DNA from 4 places in the Clostridium sp. NSJ-145 genome. Region 3 is predicted to be linked to each of the others. Evidence: predicted binding sites of a transcription regulator. Region 3 holds the regulator's gene; each other region holds the start of a gene.
What was found. Region 3 encodes Rex, which represses fermentation and respiration genes when NADH is low (regulators of the CRP and FNR family bind a similar motif). Its sites were predicted from a motif close to ATTGTTAANNNNTTAACAAT; they were not measured.

Region 1 (4,261 bases), on a different contig from region 3:
TTTCTCTTAACACTTGGTTTTTCATAGTGTTCTCTTTTTTTAGCTTCAGCTAAAACTCCAGCATTAGCGCATTTTCTTTTAAATCTTCTTAAAGCTTGCTCTAATGATTCGTTATCTCTTATTCTAACTTCTGACACAATTTTTCCCTCCCTCCGTAGTAACATATATCGATTTCTACGGCTTTACCAAAACACTGTATATTATATATTACTTAAGGTGATTTTGTCAACACTATGTAACGCTCCAAGTAATGTAAATATTGTGTTTTATAATAAGCTTTTTCTAAATTGATCCATATCAAAGTTTATTCCAGGGCAAGTTTTCTTGCAATTTTCAACTTCTCTATGTCCAATAACTCTCTCTATAGATATATTATATTTTTTTATCAAAAAAGTACACAATTTTTTTAAAGAAATTAATTGTTCTTGCTTAGGAATTTCTATATCAAAATTTCCACTTAAACAAATACCAATTGATTTTATATTCATCCCCTTAGTATGGGCACCAACTTTCATTCCTCTACCTTCAAAAATTTTCCCATCAGCTTCAATGAAATAATTATATCCTATACATTCCCACCCTAACGAAATATGATAATTATTAGTATCATAAAAATTCCATCCTTCTTCTTCAGTGTGATGTATAATTATATATTGTGGATCCTTTAGTTCTTCTAAATTTTCTCCTATATTTAATAATCCTTTATTAATCTTCATATTTTCCCCTCTTTATATAAAAACTATTCATTATTACTGTAGAACTCATTCTATAAAATGTATATATCCCTCACTGATATTTCTACTAATTTTAAAATTTTTTCTTATAATTTGAATTCACATAATCTATATTATTAAAAATATATGCTTTAATACCTTTCAATATTTATTTTGTATATTTTTTAACACTCCCTCTGTACAAAATATTTCCTGTGTGATATTATATTTTTGGACATTTTTTAACAATTATGTCACATTATTAAATATTAGTATTTTAGGGGGAACTTATGAAAAAACTAAAAGTTATGTCATTAGCTTTAGCAACATTAGTAAGTGCTACTTTATTTGCTGGTTGTGCTTCTAATTCTGCTAAAGATAATGCTACTCAAGATGGAAATCAAACTACTGCAGTAGAAAACAAATCAGCGGATATTGTTATTATCGGTGCTGGTGGTGCTGGTATGTCGGCTGCAATGCAAGCAGTTCAAAGTGGTGCTACTAACGTAGTAATCTTAGAAAAGATGCCTCAAACTGGTGGTAACACTATAAGAACTACTGGTGGTATGAATGCTGCTGGTACAGAATTACAAGCAGCTGAAGGTATTGAAGATTCAGTTGAATTAATGATTGAAGATACTATGAAAGGTGGAAAAAACCTTAATGATCCTGAATTAGTTAAAGTATTAGCTGAAAATTCTGCTGATGCTGTTAAATGGGTTAATGAAAATGGTGGAGATCTTTCAGAAGTTGGTATGTTTGGTGGTGCAAGTGTAAAGCGTATCCATAAACCAACTGGCGGTGCTGCTGTAGGCCCAATGCTTGTAAAAATGTTTAATGAAAATTTGGACAAGTTAAATATTCCTGTATTACTTGAAACAAAAGCTGAGCAAATCATCGTTGAAGATGGTAAAGTAGCTGGTGTTAAAGCAAGTAATAAAGATGGTGAATTTACAATAGATTGTAAAGCTGTAGTTTTAGCTACTGGTGGTTTTGGTGGAAACGCTGAAATGGTAGTTGAATACAATCCTAACTTAGCTGGATTTGGTACTACTAATCACGCTGGAGCAACTGGTGACGGTATTGCTATGGCTAAAGAATTAGGTGCTCAATTAGTTGATATTGAACAAATTCAAACTCACCCAACAGTTCATCCAGAAACTCAAACTATGTACACTGAAGCTGTTAGAGGTAATGGTGCTATCTTAATTAATAAAGAAGGTAAAAGATTTGTAAATGAATTGCTTACTCGTGATGTTGTTTCTGAAGCTATATTAGCTCAAACTGATAAAGAATCTTATATAGTGTTTGACCAAAATGTTAGAGATGGATTAAGCGCTATCGAAAAGTATATTTCAGCTGGAATTATATACGAAGCTGATACTATTGAAGGATTAGCTGAACAAATCGGTGTTGATGCTACAGCATTAAAAGAAACTATGGATACTTATGCTGAATATCAAGCTGCTGGTAATGATGCTGAATTTGGAAGAGAATCAATGGAAGAACCATTAACAACTGCTAAATATTATGCTGGATTATGTGCTCCTGCCGTACATCATACTATGGGTGGAGTTAAAATAAATACTAACACTGAAGTATTAAAAGAAGACGGAACTGCAATTCCAGGATTATTCGCTGCTGGTGAAGTTACTGGTGGAGTTCATGGTGCAAATAGACTTGGTGGTAACGCTGTTACTGATATAGTTGTATTCGGACGTATAGCTGGTGAAAATTCTGCTAAATACGTTGTTGATAATGGTGGAAATACAGAAGCTACTATTAAAGTAGAAAAAGAAGTTGAAACTGCTAAACCAGAAGTTGATGGTGGATACAAAGATGGTGTTTACACTGGTACTGGAAAAGGTAATGGTGGCGATGTAACTGTTGAAGTTACTGTTGAAGGTGGCAACATAGTTAAAATAGAACTTAAAGACCATAAAGAAACACCTGGTATCTTCGAAGGTGCAGAAACTGGAGTTTCAAATGAAATTATAAAAACTCAAAGCACTGATGTTGAATCTGTTTCAGGTGCTACACTTACAAGTGAAGCTATAAAAACAGCTGTTGCAGAAGCAATAAAAGATGCTAAATAGTAATTCTTTCAATTAATTATATTTACCAAAGGTATAAGATTTGTGTTTTCACTATCTTATACCTTTTTTATAATATCAAATTATTAATTACAATATATCATTAACGATTTCTCATTATATCGCTATCCTTTTACAGCTCCAGCAGCAATACCTTCTATTATATATTTTTGACAAGTCAAATAAAATATTACTATCGGTACTATAGCAAGAACTAGAAGTGCCATCATAGCTCCCATATCAATTGATCCATATCCACCTCTTAAATATTGAACCGCTGTAGGAATAGTCTTATACTCACTGCCTAATACTAGATAAGGTAACAGATAATCATTCCATATCCACATAACATTCAAAATTGTTATTGTTATAGTTATTGGTTTTAACAATGGTACTACTATAAAAAAGAAAGTTTGTATTGGATTACATCCGTCAATCATTGCCGCTTCTTCAATTTCAACAGGTATAGATTTTACAAAACCACAATACATAAATACCGAAAGTCCAGCTCCAAATCCTAAATATAAAACTATAATTCCAACTGGATTATCTAGATGTAACATATTAGCTATCTTTGTCATTGTAAACATAACCATCTGAAATGGCACTATCATTGAAAATACTATTAAATAATATAAAAATCCTGTGAACTTGGTTTTTACTCTTGTTATATACCATGCAGTCATTGAAGTAAAAAATATTATTACAGCTGTTGAAGCTATAGTAATAAATAAAGAATAACCAAATGATATTAAAAAGTTAGTTTTAGTAATTCCACCAATATAATTATTCAATCCAACAAAGGTTACAGAAGTAGGTAACTTAAATGGTTCACTACTTATATATAACTTTCCTTTAAATGAATTCATTAATACCATAAAAATTGGTGCAAGAAATAGTATAGTTAAAGCTATTAAAATAACATATAGTAATATTGTTCCTATTTTAACTTTGCTTTTCGCCATATATCTCATCAATTTTCAACCTCCTTCTTTCTAGTAATCTTAAGTTGTATTAACATAATAACTGCAACCAAAATAAAGAATACTACTGCTTTAGCTTGGCCAACGCCTTCATAGCCTACTCTTCCATAGAAGGTTTTAAATATATCTAGCGCAAGCATTGCTGTTTTATTTCCTGGAGCTCCATCTGTTAATGCTAAGTTTTGATCAAATAATTTAAATGAATTAGATACAGTCAAAAATAAACAAATTGTAACAGAAGGCATTACCATTGGAATTGTTATGCTTTTTAATGTTTGCCACTTCGATGCTCCATCTATCCTTGCAGATTCTATAAGTTCTCCAGGTATACTTTGTATTCCTGCTATATAAATAATCATCATATAGCCTATTTGCTGCCAATTCATAAGTAATACTAATCCCCAAAATCCATACTTAGGATCATATGTTAAAGTAATTCCAAAATAGTACAAAATTGAATTTAGAATAATTT
Region 2 (4,261 bases), on a different contig from region 3:
TTCTTCCTTAACTCCAATTTCCTTTAATGTTTGAGGTATATTACAATCTTTTGATAATTGAATAACTGCATTTATAGCTGCTTCTCTATATTCTTCTTGAGTCATTTCATCAACGCCAGCTACGTTCATAACTCTAGCTATTTCTCTAAATTTTTCTCCTGTATAATCTTTGTTATATCTCATTACATATGGCAATAACACTGCATTTGCTACTCCATGAGGTGTATCATAAAAAGCACTTAATGGATGAGCCATACCATGAACAACTCCTAATCCAACATTTGAGAATGCCATACCAGTCATATATTGACCTAAAGCCATATCTTCTCTTCCTTTTGGATCATTTTCAACTGCCGCTCTTAAGCTTCTTGCTATTATTTCTATTGCCTTTAAATTTAATGTATCTGCTAATTCCCATGCACCTAAAGTAGTATAACCTTCAATAGCATGAGTTAAAGCATCTAATCCTGTGCTTGCTGTTAATCCTTTTGGCATGCTACTCATCATATCTGGATCAACTACTGCAACTACAGGTATATCATGTGGGTCAACACATACGAACTTTCTTCTCTTTTCTTCATCAGTTATAACATAGTTTATAGTAGTTTCAGCTGCTGTTCCCGCTGTTGTTGCTACAGCTATAACTGGTACACTCTTATTTTGAGTTGGTGCTACACCTTCTAAAGACTTAACATCAGCAAATTCTGGATTATTTATTATTATCCCTATAGCTTTTGCAGTATCTTGAGGAGATCCACCCCCAATTGCTATCATATAATCTGCTCCACTTTCCTTAAATCTTTCAACACCATTCTGAACAACTTTTACACTTGGATTAGCTTTTACTTCATCATAGATATCATAAACTAATTCATTTTTATCTAATAAGTTAGTTACCTTCTTAACAACATTAAATCTAACTAAATCTGAATCAGTTACTATTAAAGCTTTCTTAAACCCTCTAGCTTTAACCTCATCAACTATTCCATTTATTGCACCACTTCCATGATAGCTTGTCTCGTTTAACACAAACTTTTTCATTTTATAACCTCCTCATATTTATTCGCCCTATTATTTGTAAATATTTTACATATAAATTATATATCTATTTTCTTAACAAAACAACAATATAGCTAATATATTATCATTCATCATTACATTATTTTTAAATCTATATCAATTACTCTTAAATAATAAATCATGTAAATTTAACTTCAAATTATTCTTTATTTACCCTTAATAATAAAAATAAAAGTGGCAGGTTAATAATGAATTTTTTCACTATTAATCTGCCACTTATCACTTGTAACTAAAAATTATATCTCTTGATTATAACTCTATAATTTAATGACTATTATATCTGTTAATCTCAGCTTCCTTATCTTCTTCAAATTTACGTGCTTCACCTATAACTTCCATCTTACCTTCTTTTATAACATTAGTAATATTATTTACAAATTCAAAATGCTCTTTATTTAAATTTAAACTTTCAAAGTTATCTTGAAATTTACTAAAATAATTCATCTTATAATAAGGGAAGTACAATGATAATCCGCCTACTTCAGCCATAGTAGTAGTTTTTCCAGTATATTTAACTGAGTTATTTATAGCATCTATTACTTTTTGTGATGAATTTAAATTTATCATCTCTGCCAATCTTAATATATCTACATGGTCTGTTAAATTCTCTGCATAAGCTTCAACTTCACTTCTTATTAAAGATATTTTTTCAAAGCTACCATTTTCTAACTCTTCATTTATTTCACTTAATAATTTACATATTTCATTATAGGTAACTCTTATCTCAGTTAAATCTGTAATTGACAATACTGCATTTTCTGGAACTTCCCTGCGTGAGTTATGTTCTACAAAATCATCGATAATTATTTTTCCAAGTTCTACTGTATCTATAGATGTATTATTTGATAATTGATTTAGCCAATTAGTATAATACCACCCTGCAAAAGGTTCAATTTCAGCTGATGCAATTAAATAATCTGCAAAAGGTTCAAGAGTATAAGCTACCTCTACTGTAGACATAAAACACGCGTCAAAACCTATAAAATCAAAATATGTATTACTGTCATCCAAAGCTTTTGCTAAACTATAAACATCCATATTATCATTTTCAAAATTTTCATCATGTCCAAAACCTTCAAGTGTTCCAAAACCATGATTCCAAATTATCAAACCATATCTGTTAGCTGGATAGCTTTCTTTAGAGTAATTTATAAATTCTGTTAGGGTACTTGATTCCGCCATATTCTTTAACCCTAAATCATCATTTACTAATTGTAACTCTCCATTTTCAACTGAAAATATTTGTGATCTTTCTTCACTAATTTGATCATTAGTCCAATCTACACATCCACCTGTTTGAATTAATACATTTACATTTTCACTTATATCTGCAGATAAAATCTCATTTATATCAACACTTGCTGTACCATATTCAGATTCTAAATCTGATCCACACATGTATATCATTAAAGTAACAACGTCTTCATTATTCCCTTTAATATTTGTTCTGTAATCTCTTTTTAAGTTTTCAACTACGCTTTCTTCAACTTCAACAATTTCATTTATTTCATTAACATCATCTTCTATTTGAACAACGGCATTTTCCTCTGATGTACTTTTACTATTTGTACACATAGTAAACATAAAAACAGTTAAAATACTAATTACTATTATTTCTATATATCTATATATCTTTTTCATAAATATCCCCTTAAATTTTAACTACTATAAAATTATATCATAACTTATATAAATCATCTCATAATTTCTAAAAATTGATTATAATAAAATTGTTTAATATTTATATGTAGTACCAAAATATTCATTTATTATATGATATACTTGAAAAAAACTTAAAAGGAGATGATTTTATGACAAAAGAAAATATTAGTATTATCATTTCACCAGCAAAAAAAATGAATATATGTGATGATGATTTATCACCAACTTCTATACCATGCTTTATTGATAAAACACAAATTCTTTATGATACTTTAAAAAGTTTTTCTTATGAAAATTTAAAACAATTACTAGCTTGTAATGATCAAATTGCTGAACTTAACTATGATAGATATTTACATATGGATTTAACTAAAGGTTTTACCCCCTGTATACTTTCATACGAAGGTATTCAATATAAGTATATGTCACCTAATTCTTTTTCCAACAAAGAATTTGAGTATATAAATAAGCATTTAAAAATACTCTCTGGATTTTATGGTGTATTAAAACCTTTTGATGGAGTAACTCCTTATAGATTAGAAATGCAGGCCAAGCTTAAAACAAACAACTTTAAAGACCTTTACGATTTTTGGGGTGACAACATATATAAAGAAGTACGTAAAGATAGTGATATAATCTTAAATCTAGCTTCCAAAGAATATAGCAAAACAATTGAAAAGTACTTAACTCCAGAAGATAAATATATTACCTGTATATTTGGTTCTTTAAAAGACTCTAAAATCAAAGTTAAAGCCACTGAAGCGAAAATGGCTCGAGGTCTTATGGTTAGATATTTAGCTACAAATAATATACATAATATTGATGATATAAAAAACTTTTCTGATTTATCATTTAAATACTCAGAAAAACATTCATCGGAAAATGAATTTGTATTTTTAAAATAAATAATTTAGGGTAATCAAATTATAGTTTCTCCAAAGGTTTATCATGATAGTTCCTTGCAGCTCAATTCATTACTCTTACTTTATGTAGTTTTTTAGCAATTTAAGAAATGATTATGACATATCAGAAAATGATAAAATTAATAGTGTAAGAAACATAGAATGAGCTTTAGAACTTTAGCCAATATCGTTGTGAAAATGCGTTAAGAAATTTAAATGTTTGAGCTCGCGAGTTTTTAAATTTTAGCATTTTAACATAAGATAGTGGCTAAAAGTTCTTAGCGAGTGGGTTAGTTTCTGTAGCTATTAATTTTATTATTTTCTACGTCATATTAATTCGCACTTTATTTCTTAAGTTCCACAATAAGTTTTATATGGAACTGTACTTTCTTTAGGTAATGATATATATTCCTCTTTATCTTCACTATAATCATATGGAGTTTTAAGAACCTCTAAAAGCTTATCCATGACCGTATAATCTGAATTCTTAACAGCAGCTTCTAAGGCCTCTTCAACTCTATGATTTCTTGGGATAATTGATGGATTATTACTTTTCATAAGTTTATATACTTCTTCTTTAGTTTTATCTTGTCTTGTAAGCCTTTGTTGCCATCTTT
Region 3 (4,261 bases):
CTGTAACTATTACACAATAAATATCACTATTATTTTCAATGCTATCTATTACTATGTCTAACTCTCTCAAAGTGTCTGAATTTAAGGCATTTAAAGCTTTTGGTCTATTAATAGTAATAGTCGCTAAATTACCTTCAGTTTCAAAAATTACATTTTTTAACTCAACATCAACTTGCATTCTCAACATTCCTCTCTTTTATACAAAATTCATCATCAAAAAAAGCATAAATCATCACCAATTGTTAATTTTATAACAATTATCGCTAAAAAAATATACTTTCTTGTCGTCTTCAGTATAGTAATTGGAATAATTTAATTTCTGTGATTATTATATTACTTTACAAAGAGCTTTTCAATAACTTTTTACATTTAAGTTATTTTTTACCATATTTAATTTTATCTGCTCTTTTCACAATCAAAATTAAATATAATCCTCCTAAAAAATAAAAAAATATACTTTCAAAATAGTAAATTATTACTACTTTGAAAGTATATATGTATATATTATGTTCTCATTAAATAAATATTCTTTTTCTAAGACTATTCATCCTGTTGATCTTGTTCATGTTCTGCTGCTTCGCTATGCATTAGATATATTAAAGTTAATAAACTCTCTGATAGGTGTACATTTTCAACTATTACGTCACTTGGTACTTTTAAATCTACAGGGGCAAAATTCCATATTCCCTTTATTCCACATTTAACTAGAATATCACATACCTTTTGGGCATTTATTCTTGGTACACAAATAATTCCAACGTCTGTTGGGTTTGCTTGTGCATATCTTTCTAACTCATCAATATCTTGTATCTCAATATCTCTAATCTTCATTCCTAATAATTTTGGATTTGCATCAAAAATTGCATTAATATTTAATCCTGCTTTAGAAAATCTATAGTTAGCAATTGCTTGACCTATATTACCAGCTCCAACTATTAAAGCTTTATATTCTCTGTCTAACCCTAATATTAATCCTATTTGGTTATAAAGATCTTTTACATTATATCCATAGCCTTGTTGTCCGAAATCTCCAAAATTATTTAAATCTTGTCTTATTTGTGAAGCTGTAAAACCTATTTTTTCCCCAAGCTCTTTTGAAGAAATTCTATCTACATCATTTGCCATTAACTCTTGTAGATATCTATGGTATTTAGGTAATCTTTTAATTACAGCCATAGAAACGTGTTTTTTTCTTTCCATAATCTAAATTCTCCTTAAAGTATCTTATATTTAATTAAGTCCACTTTCTCTACTTTTATACATTGATAATATAATAACATACTTTTAGCAAGTATTCTATATATCAAAATAATATAGATGAGCTATTTTCGTAAATATTTTTTTATTAAATGTATATCAAACAAGTAATAGTGTATATTATTTTTTAAAATATTCCAAGGTGTTCTAATAAAATTTTTACCCCTATTAATATCAGAATAACTCCACCAACCATTTCAGCTTTACCTGAAAATAAATCTCCAAATATCTTTCCTATTATAACACCTATAGCTGAAGTTACAAGGGTTATTATTCCAATAATCAATACAGCAGTTATAATATTTACATTTAGAAATGCAAAACTAACTCCTACAGCTAATGCATCTATACTTGTTGCAATAGCTAATATAAACATTCTTTTCATTCCAGTATCTACTTCATCATCCCCATCTTCATCAGGATGAATTGCTTCATAAATCATTTTTCCTCCGATAATAGATAAAAGAATAAATGCTATCCAATGATCAAACTTTTCGATATAGCTACTAAATCCATTTCCTAATATCCATCCAATTAAAGGCATAACTCCTTGTGCTATACCAAAAAACAATCCTGCTTTTAATGCTATTCTCCATTTCTCCTTTACTGGAATTTTTAGACCTAATGCTACTGAAACAGCAAAAGCATCCATCGCTAACCCTACTGCTAAAAAAACTAAACTTAATAAATCCATAATCTCCTCCACATTTTAAACTCTTATATTTTTATATTTAAATTAATATTAATACCTATCAATTATTTTACTTAAAGTTTCATCTTATTTTTCCTAAAAAAATAGAGACTTATGTATAACGTAGCAGATTCGTTATACATAAGTCTCACAATTTAAAACAAAGCCAGATGTATTCACATCAATATGTTGACTTTGTTACAAGATGCGATGATCTTGCATGCTACTCCCTTATGCCCAAATATTCTCGACTTTTAAATTATAATTAAAGTAAATTTCTTTGTCAACTTTTATCTAAGACACCTTATAGAGTTAATTACAGCTAATATTGTGACACCAACATCAGCAAATACAGCTTCCCACATAGTACCAATACCAAATGCAACTAAGATCATTACTATTGTTTTTACAGCTAATGCAAATATTATATTTTGCCAAAGTATTTTATTTGTTTTTCTTGCTGCTTTTATAGCATCAACTATAGATTTAGGATCATCTTTCATTAATACGACATCTGCAGCCTCAATAGCCGCATCTGAACCAATTCCTCCCATAGCTATTCCAATATCTGCTCTTGCAAGTACTGGGGCGTCATTTATTCCATCACCAACAAAAACAAGCTTTCCTTTTGAAGATTTAATATTCATTAACTTTTCAACTTGTTCTACTTTATCAGCTGGTAATAATTCTGAATAAACTTGATCTAAACCTATTATCTTACCTACTTTATCAGCTACAACTTTATTATCCCCAGTAAGCATTACAGTATTTTTTATTCCAATGCTCTTTAATGTTTCTATTGCTTCTTTAGATGTTTCTTTTATCTCATCTGATATAACTATATTTCCCTTATACTCAACATTGATAGCCACATGGACTATTGTACCAATAGTATCTACTTCATTAAATTTGATATTAAATTTATTCATTAATTTGTAGTTACCTAAAAGTACTTCATTTCCTTCGATATTAACTTTTATTCCATGACCTGAAATTTCTTCATAATTAATTAAGCTTTCTTTATTTATTTCTTTTCCATAAGCCTTAACTATTGACAAAGCTATAGGGTGATTAGAATTACTTTCACCATACGCCGCTAACTTTAACAACTCATCTTTATCTATATTATTTGTATTTATTTCCGTTACTTTAAATACTCCCTTAGTTAAAGTACCTGTTTTATCAAAAACTACCGTTTCAACATCTTTTAATGCTTCAAGATAGTTACCACCTTTAACTAATACACCTTTTTTAGATGCACCGCCTATTCCTGCAAATATTCCTAGCGGAACTGATACTACTAATGCACAAGGACATGAAACAACTAATAAAGATAATGCTCTATATATCCATACAGAAAATATTTGATCTTTCATAATTAATGGTGGAACTACAGCAACTAATAAAGCTATTAAACAAACTACAGGTGTGTAAATCTTAGAGAACTTCGTTATGAACTTTTCTGTTAAAGCTTTTTTATTTGAAGCATTTTCAACAAGTTCTAAAATTCTTGCAACAGTTGATTCTCCATACTCTTTTGTAACTCTTACTTTTAATACTCCAGTATTGTTTATAGCACCAGCTAATATTTCTGTATCAACAGTTATTTCTCTAGGAACTGATTCTCCTGTTAGTGCAGACGTATCTATAAAACTTGTTCCATCTACAACTATTCCATCTAAAGGAACTCTTTCACCTGGTTTTATTATTATTATTTCATCGATTTCAACATCTTCCGGATCTACTCTTATCTCATTTCCATTTTCTAATACAGTTGCATAATCTGCTCTTATATTCATTAAAGAAGATATAGATTTTCTTGATCTTTCAACTGCATACTTTTGGAATGCTTCTCCTATTTCAAAGAATAACATAACTGCTACAGCTTCTGGATATTCCCCTATAGCAAAAGCTCCTAAAGTAGCTATAGCCATTAAGAAGTTTTCATCAAATACTTCTCCTCTTAATATATTCTTTGCTGCTGTTATCAGAACATTCTTACCAATAATCAAATAGGTTACCGCAAAAAATATAAAGGCTATTAACGGATAACTTTCTAACATAACAGCAAGAACAAATCCTACAGTACCTATAACTAGAGATATATTTTCTTTTATATAAGACATTGTAGTTTTCTTTTCTTTTTCACATACTACTTCATTTGAAGAACTTGCATCACTTAAAATAGTTCTATTACTTTTTCCTCTCTTACTTGTTTCTTGTAATTCAACTTCAACATCAGGTTCTAAACTTTTTACTATTTTATTAATTTCTTTAAATGCTTCCTCTATTTTATATCCTTTATTTAACTCC
Region 4 (4,261 bases), on a different contig from region 3:
CTGAAATGTAGTTAAGTTTAATAAATTATATAATATTATAGGATTGAGTTAGAATGAAAAATCACTATGATATTATTAATAGATAATAATTGTTAGATAATAAAATTGGATAAAAGTACTTTAAAAAGACTACCATTAGAAATGATGGTAGTCTTTTTTATGCTTAAATGATAATATTATCAAATGATAATTAATATCAAATAATATATTGGAAAATAAGATGTTTCAATAACTGAGAGTCATTATCAACTATAAAAAATATTTAAAAAATTTCAAAAAAAGACTTGCAATTAATAATTATTATTATATAATAATAAATGTAAGGTGCATTAAGCACTGATAATAAATCGTAAGACAAAGAGTAAAAGATGTTAGAAGATAGATAATAAATGTTTGAATAAATAGGAGGATTTAATTATGAAGAAATTTGTATGTACAGTATGTGGATATGTTCATGAAGGAGATGCTGCACCAGCAGAATGTCCAGTATGTCACGTTGGAGCTGACAAATTCAAGGAACAAGGTGAAGGATTAAACTGGGCTTGTGAACACGAAATTGGAGTTGCACAAGGAAGTCCAGAAGATATAATGGCTGATTTAAGAGCAAACTTTGAAGGAGAATGTTGTGAAGTTGGTATGTACTTAGCAATGGCAAGAGTAGCGCATAGAGAAGGTTACCCAGAAATCGGTCTTTACTGGGAAAAAGCAGCTTATGAAGAAGCAGAACACGCAGCTAAGTTTGCTGAATTATTAGGAGAAGTTGTTACAAGCTCAACTAAGAAGAACTTAGAATTAAGAATAGCAGCAGAAAATGGAGCAACTGAAGGTAAATTTGATTTAGCTAAGAGAGCTAAGATTGCTAACTTAGATGCTATCCATGACACAGTTCATGAAATGGCTAAAGATGAAGCTAGACACGGAAAAGCTTTTGAAGGATTATTAAACAGATATTTTGGTTAACAAACTGTAAAAATGTTATAAAATAACCATTAATATATTTACTTTGCTAAATTATTCTATATAATTAAAATGTATAAAATAATAATTAATTGTTGAAAGATGGAGGGTTTAATTATGAAGAAATTTGTATGTACAGTATGTGGATATGTTCATGAAGGAGATGCTGCACCAGCAGAATGTCCAGTATGTCACGTTGGAGCTGACAAATTCAAGGAACAAGGTGAAGGATTAAACTGGGCTTGTGAACACGAAATCGGAGTTGCACAAGGAAGTCCAGAAGATATAATGGCTGATTTAAGAGCAAACTTTGAAGGAGAATGTTGTGAAGTAGGTATGTACTTAGCAATGTCTAGAGTAGCTCATAGAGAAGGTTACCCAGAAATCGGTCTTTACTGGGAAAAAGCAGCTTATGAAGAAGCAGAACACGCAGCTAAGTTTGCTGAATTATTAGGAGAAGTTGTTACAAGCTCAACTAAGAAGAACTTAGAATTAAGAATAGCAGCAGAAAATGGAGCAACTGAAGGTAAATTCGATTTAGCTAAGAGAGCTAAGATTGCTAACTTAGATGCTATCCATGACACAGTTCATGAAATGGCTAAAGATGAAGCTAGACACGGAAAAGCTTTCGAAGGATTATTAAACAGATACTTCGGATAATAAAAAGAAAAATCTAATAAAAAACAAAACCTATCATAAAAATATGAAATAAAAACCAGAAGATATTAATTCTTCTGGTTTTTTTGTTTATATCTAATGTTTTAAAAGGAAAAGTTTGATTATTAACTAACTTAATTAAGTGTTTCATAATGTACATAAATGTGGATTTTATATATTTAAACCAAATAAAAAAGAAAAAAATGGATTTAATAGAAAAAATAGTTGACTAAAATTGTTAAATATAATACAATAATTTCGAACTGGTTTTAGAACATGTTCTATATTTGAGGGGGGAATTACAAGTGAAAAGAAAAAAATTAAGCACTGTTATTATTAGTGCACTAATGACTTTAACTATTGCCACAGGTTTAGTTGGCTGTGGACAAAAATCAACTTCAGAAGATTCAGCTATTACTTTTAAAGCTGGTACTTATGAAGCAACAGCGAAAGGGCATAATGCAGATTTAAAATTATCTGTTACTGTCGATGAAACATCTATTAAGGAGATAAATATTTTAGAGCATAATGAATCTCCTGGAATATCAGACCCAGCGTTTGAGAAAGTTCCAAATGAAATAATTGAGACACAAAGTGTAAATGTAGATAGCGTTTCAGGGGCAACTGTTTCAAGTATGGCTATAATAACAGCTGTAACAGAAGCACTTAAGCAATCAGGAGTAGATATAGATGCTTTAAATAAGAGAGCAGAAGGAAATGCTGTCGAAGTTGAAGATATCGAAAAAACTACTGACGTTCTTGTAATCGGTGCAGGGGGAGCAGGTATGGCTGCTGCAGTTACAGCGCACCAAAATGGAGCTGAAGTATTAATAATTGAAAAAATGGGTAAAGTTGGTGGTAATACTATGATATCTGGTACTGCTTACAATGCTGTTGACCCAGTGAGACAAAAAGCACAAGGAATAGAGGACTCAGTTGAAAAGCATTATGAGCAAACTTTAGAGGGTGGAGACAATTTAGGAAATCCAGAATTAGTAAAGACACTTACTGAAAATGCTTACTCAGGAATTGAGTGGCTTGAAAGTTTAGGCATGCAATTTAAGGATGAGGTATTCACTGTTTTAGGTGGATTATGGCCAAGAGCTCATAAACCAGTTTTACCTTTAGGTACAGGATATTTTGAACAAGCATATATGCCATATTTAGAAGAAAATAATGTGGAAGTTATGCTAGAAACAAAAGCTACTGAACTTATCGTAGAAGATGGAAAAGTAGTTGGAGTTATAGCTGAAGGTTCTAAAGGAAATAAAGTAACTATAAAAGCAAATAACGGTGTAATATTAGCTACTGGCGGATTTGGTGCTAATGTTGAGATGAGACAAGAATATGATGGTATTTGGGGAACTTTAGATGAATCAATAGGTACTACTAATCATCCAGGAGCTACTGGAGATGGTGTTGTTATGGCTGAAGCTATAGGTGCTGAATTAGTGGGTATGGATAAAATTCAATTACTACCAATGGGTGATCCTGAAACAGGAAGTCTTACTGGTAATATAGAGCAAGGCGTTGAAGATCGTATATTTATTAACAAAGAAGGTAATAGATTTGTTGATGAAGGTGAACGTAGAGACGTTATGACTAAAGCTTTATTTGAGCAAACTGATGACTTTATGTGGATAGTTGTTGACCAACACTCATATCCAACAGGAGATACAAAAAATAACTTTAACGAAACTATAGATGAGTTAGTTGAAGCAGGAAGAGCTTATAAAGCTGATACTTTAGAAGAATTAGCTGAAATGATGGGTGTAGATAAAGATAACTTTATAAATGCTGTTAATAAATTTAATGAAGCTGTTGATGGAGCAGAAGATGAGTTTGGAAGAACTTTATTTGCGAATAAAATAGATACAGCACCATTCTATGCAGCAGCTAGAAAGCCAACAGTTCACCATACAATGGGTGGAGTTAAGATAAACACTAATGCTGAAGTTGTAAATACTAATGGAGAAGTTATTTCAGGATTATTCGCAGCTGGAGAAGTAACAGGAGGAATCCACGGATCAAATAGATTAGGTGGAAATGCTCTTGCAGATATAACTGTATTTGGAAGAATTGCAGGTGAAAATGCAGCTAAAGCAAACAAATAAGAATATAAGCAGATAATAGTTAATCCCCTAAATTGATTATTATTATATAGGCCATAGAAGTTTTCTTCTATGGCCTAATTTATTTAATTGAATAGATAAAGTAAAGTGGTGATTATAGGTACCTTATGATAAAATAGTATAAAATATTAAATAGAATGCAAGAGTATTTCAGGAGTATAGATATGAGCAAATGCACTAGAAAGCAAATAGAAAAAAGAAAACAAATAATTGAGGCTACAAAGAGCATTATGGATGAAATAGGATTTGAAAATGTAACGGTAAGAGGTATATGCAAGGCAGCTAATATTTCTATAGGAACTTTTTATCATTATTTTAATGATAAAGGAGATATAATAATTCAATTATATACAAGTGTTGATGAGTATTTAAGCGAGATTGAGATAGAAAAATTAAGTGATGAAGATGAACTAAAAAATATAATTACATTTTCAGAAGAGTATGGTAGATTCGTAGCTGATAGTGGGTTAAGTGTAGCAAAACAAATATTTGGAGCAGCAATTAATACTGAATCT

Region 1: a site for Rex is predicted at 887-906, ahead of LQE93_RS03525 (flavocytochrome c). Genes of this name have one in related genera too.
Region 2: a site for Rex is predicted at 1,162-1,181, ahead of fucO (lactaldehyde reductase). Genes of this name have one in related genera too.
Region 4: a site for Rex is predicted at 1,849-1,868, ahead of LQE93_RS05910 (flavocytochrome c). Genes of this name have one in related genera too.

What each region holds. Positions count from the first base shown of each region.
Region 1 covers NZ_JAJNOS010000002.1:194,700-198,960, reverse strand. Annotated here, with positions in the region: gene rpsU (30S ribosomal protein S21) at 1-164, opposite strand, end outside; gene LQE93_RS03530 (peptidoglycan recognition protein family protein) at 267-716, opposite strand; gene LQE93_RS03525 (flavocytochrome c) at 1,004-2,809, shown strand; gene LQE93_RS03520 (carbohydrate ABC transporter permease) at 2,932-3,771, opposite strand; gene LQE93_RS03515 (carbohydrate ABC transporter permease) at 3,780-4,261, opposite strand, start outside.
Region 2 covers NZ_JAJNOS010000002.1:233,608-237,868, reverse strand. Annotated here, with positions in the region: gene fucO (lactaldehyde reductase) at 1-1,041, opposite strand, end outside; gene LQE93_RS03700 (clostripain-related cysteine peptidase) at 1,345-2,721, opposite strand; gene yaaA (peroxide stress protein YaaA) at 2,907-3,647, shown strand; gene LQE93_RS03690 (protein adenylyltransferase SelO) at 3,996-4,261, opposite strand, start outside.
Region 3 covers NZ_JAJNOS010000008.1:124,129-128,389, reverse strand. Annotated here, with positions in the region: gene LQE93_RS08960 (short-chain-enoyl-CoA hydratase) at 1-178, opposite strand, end outside; gene LQE93_RS08955 (redox-sensing transcriptional repressor Rex) at 541-1,200, opposite strand; gene LQE93_RS08950 (manganese efflux pump MntP) at 1,385-1,951, opposite strand; gene LQE93_RS08945 (heavy metal translocating P-type ATPase) at 2,239-4,261, opposite strand, start outside.
Region 4 covers NZ_JAJNOS010000005.1:34,616-38,876, forward strand. Annotated here, with positions in the region: gene LQE93_RS05895 (HAMP domain-containing sensor histidine kinase) at 1-15, shown strand, start outside; gene LQE93_RS05900 (NADH peroxidase) at 418-960, shown strand; gene LQE93_RS05905 (NADH peroxidase) at 1,075-1,617, shown strand; gene LQE93_RS05910 (flavocytochrome c) at 1,920-3,728, shown strand; gene LQE93_RS05915 (TetR/AcrR family transcriptional regulator) at 3,911-4,261, shown strand, end outside.